3 regions of the Aceticella sp. 75b-Ac genome follow, and region 3 is predicted to be linked to each of the others. Evidence: riboswitches for the same ligand, from Rfam matches in the RefSeq annotation. Region 3 holds a riboswitch; each other region holds the start of a gene.
What was found. Region 3 has a riboswitch for molybdenum cofactor ahead of modA (molybdate ABC transporter substrate-binding protein). Riboswitches for the same ligand answer to the same signal wherever they lie in the genome.
Positions count from the first base shown of each region.

Region 1: it holds a riboswitch for molybdenum cofactor, as region 3 does, so the genes downstream of both, AC0LWJ_RS05275 (ABC transporter substrate-binding protein) here and modA (molybdate ABC transporter substrate-binding protein) in region 3, are expected to answer to the same signal.
Region 2: it holds a riboswitch for molybdenum cofactor, as region 3 does, so the genes downstream of both, modA (molybdate ABC transporter substrate-binding protein) here and modA (molybdate ABC transporter substrate-binding protein) in region 3, are expected to answer to the same signal.

Region 1 covers NZ_CM190971.1:992,531-995,799, reverse strand. Annotated here, with positions in the region: partial or broken gene pepF (oligoendopeptidase F) at 1-385, shown strand, start outside; gene aroB (3-dehydroquinate synthase) at 428-1,498, shown strand; molybdenum cofactor riboswitch at 1,608-1,750, shown strand; gene AC0LWJ_RS05275 (ABC transporter substrate-binding protein) at 1,874-2,941, shown strand; gene AC0LWJ_RS05270 (FecCD family ABC transporter permease) at 2,975-3,269, shown strand, end outside.
Region 2 covers NZ_CM190971.1:986,041-989,309, reverse strand. Annotated here, with positions in the region: gene AC0LWJ_RS05255 (hypothetical protein) at 1-385, shown strand, start outside; gene AC0LWJ_RS05250 (Rossmann-like domain-containing protein) at 499-1,254, shown strand; molybdenum cofactor riboswitch at 1,338-1,460, shown strand; gene modA (molybdate ABC transporter substrate-binding protein) at 1,657-2,514, shown strand; gene AC0LWJ_RS05240 (ABC transporter permease) at 2,504-3,269, shown strand, end outside.
Region 3 covers NZ_CM190971.1:171,531-174,799, forward strand. Annotated here, with positions in the region: gene AC0LWJ_RS00865 (Rossmann-like domain-containing protein) at 1-495, opposite strand, end outside; gene modB (molybdate ABC transporter permease subunit) at 527-1,207, opposite strand; gene modA (molybdate ABC transporter substrate-binding protein) at 1,235-2,059, opposite strand; molybdenum cofactor riboswitch at 2,255-2,379, opposite strand; gene AC0LWJ_RS00880 (4Fe-4S dicluster domain-containing protein) at 2,413-2,991, opposite strand; gene AC0LWJ_RS00885 (GerMN domain-containing protein) at 3,266-3,269, shown strand, end outside.

The DNA of each region.
Region 1 (3,269 bases), 820 kb from region 3:
CGAAACAGATGAAAAGGGTGAATCCCTTACACCCGAATTATTGTGTAAAAAATACCATGAATTAAATAAATTTTACTACGGCAATGATATCGTGGTTGATGAAGGTATTAATTATGAATGGGCAAGAATCCCCCATTTTTATATGGGATTTTACGTATATAAATATGCAACGGGATTTTCTTCGGCAACAGCACTTTCACAGATGATCTTAAAAGAAGGTAAACCAGCCGTAGATAGATATAAGGAATTTTTAAAAGGAGGCAGTTCCGATTATCCATTAAATCTTCTGAAAAAAGCAGGTGTAGACCTTACATCGCCAAAACCGGTGCTTGATGCATTGGATGTATTTGAAAAATTGCTTGAAGAAATGGAAAAGGAAATATAAACTATAGATTAAAGTATATTTTAATAAAAAGGGGAAGATATTTTGGAGGTTATCAATATAGATTTAAAAGACCGTTCATATCCGATATATATATGTAATAACATGCTTGATGACATAGGTAAGGTGGTATGCAGACATACCAAAAGCAAAAGGATTTTCCTTGTAACAGATACCAACGTATACCCATTATATTATGAGAAAGTAAAAGCCATTTTAAATAATGCTGGGTTTGATGTATCAAAATTTGTAATACCTGCAGGTGAAAGCAGCAAAAATCTTGATATGTTAAAAAATATTTTAGAAGACATCTATAAAAGCGGGCTTTTAAGAGATGGTTCGATAATTGCCCTTGGCGGAGGAGTAGTGGGGGATATAGCCGGCTTTGCAGCAGCTACATATATGAGGGGTGTAGATTTTATTCAGATACCCACCACCCTTCTTGCACAGGTAGATAGCAGTGTAGGAGGAAAAGTTGGTGTTAATTTAAGGGGTGGTAAGAATATCGTCGGCGCTTTCCATCAGCCAAAGATGGTTTATATAGATACAAGCAATTTGAGAACCTTAAATAAAAGGGAAATACTTGGGGGATTAGCAGAAATAATAAAATACGGTGTAATATGGGACAAGGAATTATTTGAATATCTGGAATGCAATATGGATGAGATACTTAATTTAAACGATGATATGATTACACATATTATAAAAAAATCATGCGGAATCAAGGGGAAGGTTGTTTCATTGGATGAAAAAGAACAAAAATTAAGACAAATCTTAAATTACGGACATACAGTAGGACATGCTATAGAAGCATTAACAGGATATGAAAAATATATTCATGGTGAAGCTGTTGCAATTGGAATGGTATATGCAGCTAAACTGTCCCTTAAAAAGAGTCTGATAGATAAAGAATATTTTGATAGAATTTGTGCTTTGATAAAGAAGTCCGGTTTACCCGTTGAATATGGCGAACTCCATAAAGAAGACATTGTAGAACTTATAAGGCATGACAAAAAGAATAAAAATGATAAGATTAGATTTGTACTTCCGGTTGGATACGGAAAAGTAGATATCTTTGAGATAAATAAAGATGAAATATTATCGATTCTTGATTAGTTAAACTGTATGGTATTGATAAAAATAATTTGACTTAATAATTAAACTATGTTATTTTCTTAATAAGTAGCAATTACTGCAATTTTATTAGTTTATCGTGTTAAAAAAATAATATCGACATCTCCGAGCCAATTCAACCTAAGGAGAAAATAATCTATGGTGATTGGCCTGAGTTTTACGCTCACGGGGTATCCTTGGAAACGAGTATGCCTTACTGTCACATATTTTACAAGGAGGTGGTGTATGCAACCTGATTAAATCAAGCAGGTTTTGTTGTGCTCCACTTTTTTAGTGGAGTTTTAATTTTCTTATTATAAAAGATTGCAGTAATAATTGATAAATTGCTACTGATTAAAAATATGGAGGGAAATATGAATGAAAGAATTAAAAAAAAGAAGATTGAAATTAACGAGTCTAGTTGGATTGCTTATATTTTTAATTGTTTTTGCTGCAACAGGATGTTCTGGAACTAAAGCTCCGCAGGAAACAAAGGTGTCATATGTTGAAGTTAAGGATGCTGTTGGAAGAACAGTAAAAATTCAGGAGTCTGTCAAGAAAATAGTAAGTATATATGGAATGATTCCACAATTTGTATATCTTCTTGGTGAAGGTGATAAATTTTACGCTGGAGGTTTTTGGGGTACAGATTTTTATAAGCTTGTAGACCCTGATGTGATGACAAAAGCAAGTAGGGGAAAAACAGCAAATGTCGAAGAAATCGCAAAAGAAAAACCAAATGTTGTGCTTTGTAGTTATTGGCAGGCAAATAATAAGGATGTAAAACAGCTAGAAAGTCTCAATATACCGGTAATTTGCACAAAAGTAGAAAGCATTGAGGACATAAATAATACGGTATCAATGTTGGGAAAGGTTTTTCAAAAGGAAAAACAGGCTCAAAACATTGTAGACTATTACAAGAAAGCTGAACAAAATGTAAAGGATAAAATTCAAAGAACAACGAAGCCAAAGGTTTTGATCATGTATTATAGTGGAAAAGACCATTCATATATGACTATGGGTGGTGATATGTTTCAAAGCAGGCTTGTTGAAATAGCCGGAGGTACTTCTGTTTCACAAAATTTATCTGGTAAAAAAAGTATAGATGTTGAACAGTCAGTCAAATGGAATCCTGATATGATCATGATAATACAATATGATAAATCGGCTGCGCAAACAAAAGATGAAATATTGAAAGACCCTGCATGGGGCAAGATAAATGCAGTTAAAGACGGAAAGGTTTTTCTTGTTCCGAATGATGGGGACAACTGGATAGATCCATGTCCTAAGTGGCCATTGGGTTTATATTGGGCGGCAAAGGTTTTGCATCCAAATGAATTTAAGGATATAAACATCAAAGATAAGGCAAAAGATTTTTATAAAACCTTTTTTGGTTTGAATATTGATAAAGTTCAAATTAATGGTAATTTAATCACGAACGAATAAAATGAAGGATTTATATCTTGGGAGGAAATCATAGTGAAAAAAATAATTATTTTTTGCTGCTTAGTTATTTTTCTTTCTTTGTTTTTAGGAAGATTGTGGTTTTCTCCATTTTCTTCTTTAAATGGATTCAGCAAAATTATCCTCTTTGATGTTAGATTTCCAAGAATAATAGCAGTTTCTTTGGCAGGAGCATCTTTAGGATTAGCAGGGGTTGCATTTCAAAGCTTGTTTAGAAACTATCTTGCAGGTCCTGATATTCTTGGTGTAACAACTGGGTCTGCCTTTGGAGCGGTACTTGCAATATTATTTTTTCCGTTTAATCCATATA
Region 2 (3,269 bases), 810 kb from region 3:
GATAGGGGAAAAGGATTTTAAATGGCAATATACCTTGTGCAAAAACAGCATAAAATGGTATACGTATGAGCAGGATGCTAATCAATATCTCGCAATAACCACAGGCAAACATCTTCAATATAATGGTTATCCACCCGGTTATAAATATTATATAGAGGACGATGAAAATAAGCCATATCCTTATGAAGGACCTTTTATGGAAATACCGGAAAATACCATCGGGCAGATGAATAAAATAAAAAGTGCTGCGGTTGGCAGCAGAAGCATTATAACACATGTTGCAAGTGGAGCCGACATCAGTATTGAATGTTTATGCAGAATGCTTTATAATTATGGGACAATGGCGATTATAAAAGATATGGTTTATCAACAGGAAATCCTTTAATTATTAAATAATTCATTTTTCTCTAAGATATAAATATTTTTTAAAAGAAAAGCTTAAACATAAATTAGAAATAAGATATTTTTAAAAATCCAAGGTAAAGAGGTGCAGATTTAATGATAATTGATAAATTAATTGATATTGCCAATGAAAGGTCAAATGGGAGAAAGATTAAGGATATTCGAATAGGTGTAGGTTATACCTGTGTTATGTTGGACGATGGAAGTTCGGGTTTGGCATATACTTTCATTAATGAACTTGGACCTTGCTGTGGACAGTTGGAAGAAGTGGGAAGCATGATTGGACGGGATTGCAATTCGGTAATCTGCTGGGGAAAGAAGGATAATATATTAAAATCTACAATTGGAGTAGCAGCAATAAATGCTGTAATTCACAGTGACATTCAAGAATATGAAACGGGTAATATTATCAACGAGGTAAAAAATTTAAATTCTTATGATACATTTGGTATGGTAGGTTATTTCCGACCTATAATAAATGTTGTAAAGCAGACAGGAGCAAAAACTTATGTATTTGAACGTTCAGGGAAATATGAAGGAACTACGGTTCCTGATTGGGCAATTGAAATGTACCTGCCACAATGTGATGTGGTTATAATTACAGGTACTGCAATAATAAATAAGACAATCGATCATATTTTGGAAATGTGTAAAAATGCAAGGGAGGTTTATATAGTCGGTCCGTCAACCACCATGTCTTATGAAGCATTTGAAGGATATAATGTTACGAAACTTGCCGGAAGTTTAGTTGTTGAGCCCAAAAAGGCTCTTGAGGTAGTCAGTCAAGGGGGAGGGACTATGATGTTGAAGGATGCCATAAAAAATATATCTGTAAAAGTAAAGGGGAAATAACTGTTATAAATTGTAAAACATCCTTGACAAATATGATTAGTTGATATACTATTATCAATAAGCTTAGAGAAAAATCAAAAATTGAAAATATAAATCTCCGAGTCTTTATGTCTGTGGGGGATTATCTTATGAGATAAAGACCGTCTTAGGGTATTAATGGAAACGTTAATGCCTCCCGTTTGGAAAGGAGAAGGATTTTAGTGTTTGCACAACATTTAAAATGATGTTTTTTGCGCCTTCTTCGGAAGGTGTTTTTTTAATCTATAAATAACTTATAGATATGATTCTAAACAACGAAAACGGAAAAATTGACTGAAAGGAGGTGATGATTATTGCAGAGGTTTGTAAAAAATTTAATGTATTTTGTAAAGAATTTTTAGAAAGAGGGGGACAATAAAAAAAATGTTAAAATTTGACAAAGCAACAGGGAAAAAGATGTTTAATGTTAAAAACCTTTTACTTATTTTTTTAGTGACTGCAATGATTGTATTTGGTGGGTGTAGTTCGAAAACTGATAAAAATACAACAAATACACTTAAGAACAATAAACAGGAAACAACAGCTTCATTTAAAGGTCAAAAACTTAATCTTTATGTAGCAGCAGGGCTTAAAAAACCTATGGATGAGGTTATCGCAATCTTTGAAAAAGAAACCGGTGCAAAGGTAGTACCAAGTTATGGGGCTTCCGGTGGACTTTACACACAAATCAAAGAGGGGCAGCCTTGCGACCTCTATTTTTCGGCAGACTGGCTTTATGTAGACAAGCTTAAGGCTGATGGGAAACTGGCTGAAGGGCAAAAATTCTTGCAAGACAATTTGGTGCTTGCAGTGTCACAAACAGGTAAAAATAAAGTTAAAAGTGTAACAGATTTGATAAAACCGGGGGTAATAGTAGGGGTGTCTGACACTAAAGCACCAGTAGGTGTTTATACTGAAAGAGCTCTAAAAAAGATGAATATTTGGGATAAGTTGGTTTCTTCAGGCAATCTCAAAGCCCGTCCTGCAACGGTAAATCAGCTTGCTATTATGCTTCAGAAAAATGAGCTTGATGCAGGTTTAATTTACAGCAGTGTAGCTAGAGCGTTTGATTTGGAATATGTTGAGGTAATACCTCAGGAATATACGGGTGAAATTATCGAAGGGGCAGCTATTATCAAAGGTGGAAATGAAAAGCTGGCAGAAGAATTTATGAATACTGTTAATAAAAATACCGATAAATTTACAAAGTACGGCTGGAAGGTCATAAAGAATGAGAAATAATATTATAAGTGTTATTTTTATTCCATTGTTTTTTCTATTGGTAATTTATCCTATTGCCGCGTTATTAGGGCATGTTAATAGTATAGGTATTATTAAAACCTTTCACGATATACTATTTTGGCAAAGTGTAAAAAATACTATAGAGGCTGCATTTGCAGCCTCTATAGTAGCTCTCATAACAGCTTTAGGGTTTGGTTATTACCATCTTTTTGCCAGAAACTCATATTTATACAAAATTGCTAATTTTATGAATGACTTACCGGTTGCTTTACCGCATACCGTAGCCGGACTTGCCCTGCTTTTAGCCTTTGGACGTAATGCCTTTGGCTTCGTTGGCAATACGGGATTAGCGTTTATGATGATTTCTGTTGTATTAGCCATGTTTTTTGTTTCATATCCTCTGGCAGCAAGGGCTATATCTGCCGGTGTAGATCAAATAGAACCGGAGATAATTGATGTGGCCCGCACACTGGGAGATACTCCCAGTAAAGCATATCTGCGGGTTGTGGTTCCTTCTTTGGGAGAGCCTATATTCTCAGGTCTTGTATTAACCTTCGCTCGATCCATAAGTGAATTTGCTGCCATTATAATGTTTGGAGGAAATGTTCCGGGTGTTACTCAAGTTTTAGCATCTTATGTCTTTACTAAAGTAGAAGAAGGTGAAATTGATGTAGCGGTTGTAGCCAGTGCCTTTTGTGTCTTATTATCTTTGACAATCGTTGGACTATTAAGTTTAATAAATGCGAGGAGAAACA
Region 3 (3,269 bases):
CAGGTCGAGCACTTTAACAGGAAATTTGGAGGCACAGGCTTCTACTAACGCAGGTTGCAGCCCCACAAAGCATATACGCGGTTGTCCGTATTTTTCAATAATGAAAGGAACTATTTTCTGAGCACAGTTTTCTAAATCGTTGTTTTTACAGTGTACTGTGTGATCAGATAAACCCAGATACCGCATAATTGCATTTAAGGATGAAATAAAAATAGCTCTTTCAAAGTTGTTTTTAAGTGGAAGTTCCAGTATCTTTTCAATAGAACCATGAAAATCATTTAATGAATCAGTAAATGCCTGTCCATAAGAACCTTTAAATTCTGCCTGCATAAGTTTTTCTTTACCCTTTAAAATAACATAATCCTTACGTTTTGTAATGCCAATAGCATCTTTCGGAGAAAGCAGGCAGGCTTTAATCTCAACATTTTCGTTCAATAACCTATTTTCATCAACAATTTCCCTTAACTTGGACTTTAAGTTATTGTAAAAATCCATAAATCTATCTCCTCACATAATTAATTTCAGATTATTTTCTTCCTTTTTCTGTATAATGCAAAATTTTCTTTTTTGAGAGCCAGTTTATGTAATATATTAAACCAAAAGATAATAAAAGAATTACAATGACAAAATATCCGGCGGTTTTGTAATCTCCCCCCTCTGCTGCAAAATAAATTGCTATTGGCATTGTCTGAGTCTTGCCTGGGATATTACCTGCAATCATCAATGTTGCTCCAAACTCACCAATAGCTCTCGCAAATGAAAGAACTATACCCGATAGAATACCAGGCCAGGCAAGAGGCATGGTAACAGTACAAAGAACCCTAAACTCATTTGCACCTAAAATACGAGCAGCCTGTTCTTGCTTAATATCTACGCTTTCAAAAGCTGCTTTTGCACTCTTATACATGAGCGGAAAGGCGACTATAGAAGATGCAATTACAGCAGCCCACCATGTAAACAGCAATTGACCGTTAAATATTTTCTTAATGAGAAAACCTATTGGTCCATTTCTCCCTATGAGTACAAGAAGAATAAAACCCGTAACCGTTGGGGGCAAAACCAATGGCAAACATAAAAAGGTTTCCAAGATTTCCTTTCCTGAAAAATTTTTTATTAAAAAAAAACGTGCAAGAGATATTGCTATTATAAAATTAATAACTGTTGCTATTATTGATACTTTTATTGATAAGAATATAGGATATATCATTTTTGGACTCCTTCTTTTGGTTTGGATTTATTGTTTTTGTTCTAAAGGTATAAATCCAAATTTTTTGAAAATTTTTGATGCTTCTTGACCTTTGAGATAGTTAAGAAAATCAAGAGCTGTTTCTTTTTCCTTGCTGTTATTTATAACTGCTCCTCTGAAGAAAACAGGAGGACAGGAATTTTCAGGTGCTTCTGCGGCAATCCTAATCTTATTATCATTTGTAGTATTTGATTTCCATATAAATCCGGCATCCACATTTCCTGTTTCTACATAAGCTCTGATTTCTTGTATATCCTTTGCAAAAATAAGTTTAGATTTTACTTTATCCCAAAGTCCTAAGCTTATCAAAGCTTTTTTAGCCCATTCACCGCCAGGTACAACAGCAGGATCTCCAATGGCAATTTTATTAACTTCAGGTGAAGTAAGGTCTTCAAAGCTTTTTACTTTCTGGCTGTCTTTTGGCGTAATAAGAACCAGTTTATCAGATAAAATCTTTTTTTCTGTTGCTTTATCAATCAAATTTTCACTTCGTAATATATTCCATTGTTTTTCTCCGGGACCTATAAGTATATCACAATATGCTCCCTGTTCAATTTGCTGTTGTAAGGTACCAAGACCAGCGAAATTGAAGGAAAATTTTACATCGGGATGAATTTGGCTGTATTTTTTTGACACCTCCGGCAGTGCATCTTTAAGTCCAGCTCCTGCAAATACCATGATGCTTTTTGTATTTGAATTTTTCGTTTTATCGGCAGGTGTATTTGTCTTTTTTTGTCCACACCCTCCAAAAAATAATAAAGTCAATAATCCGCATACCAATAAAAATATCCATTTAATTTTAATTTTTCTCATCTTATTTCTCCTCCTTAAAATATTTTAAATATTTTCGGTAACATCTATTGTTTTATATATCTGAATTTCAAGAGATAATATATTTCTCTTAAAAATTCATTCAAGATTTATTAAATAAAAAAGCACCTCAAGAAAGGTGCAAAGCCACTACTAAATAAAAGGTAAAAATACCAAATCAAAGCATTTTCATCTTCTATTAGTGAATCCTTTCTCCTTTCCAAACAGGAGGCATTAACGTTTCCCTTAATACCCTATCGGTTCTTATTTCATAGCAAGATATAACTTACTTTAGAAATAAGGACTCGGAGATTTTAAATTTTTAATTATGACTATAATTAATTTTCGCCTTAAATTTAAATAAAAGGCAAAGCTGTTGTTACTTTTTTCCTTTTTTCTTTAATCGAATTTACCAGCATATTTGGTTTTACTAATCTTAAAGCATTTGTTGGACATACCTCTACACATGCAGGACCATTTTCTCTGTCTATGCACAAATCACATTTATTAGCAATTATTCTTTCTTTGTTGTACATATTTGAATTTTCTACAATCTTTAAATTTTCTTGTATATTTTTTTTACCGTTTACATATTCTGTTATAAAATCTATAGCACCAAAAGGACATGCAAGCAAGCAGTTTTTACAACCAATACAAATTTGGTTATTAATTTGTATTGTATTATTTTTTCTTACAATAGCTCCAACCGGACAGACATTTGCACAGGGGGCGTCCTCACAATGTCGACACTGTATTGGAGAGGTTACTGTTGCTGTTTTAATTACATTTAAACGCTGATTGAATTGAATATCATCTGTTCCTTCAGATAGCGGATTCCCTTCAAGATGTGCTAATGCACATGCTATTTCACATGTTCTGCATCCAATGCATCTATTAGGGTTAGCAATAACAAATGCATTTAAATTATTTTTCATTTTATTTCCTCCTTTTACAAAAGAATAAAATATTCACTATATAATTTGTTTCAATCAATTGTTTGAATTTCTTAAAGCAATGGAAGTACATTTGTTTTTATTATACAATATTTTTTTTTATAAAGCAATTAAGTTAGGGAAAAATTCGATTGAGAAATATATTATGAATTATTTTTTAAAAATAATAATAATATTTCATTATTTTTATAGATTTTTATTTCATTTCTATTCTGTTATAATATTTATATATTAGTTTAATAGGGGGTAGAGTATCGTGA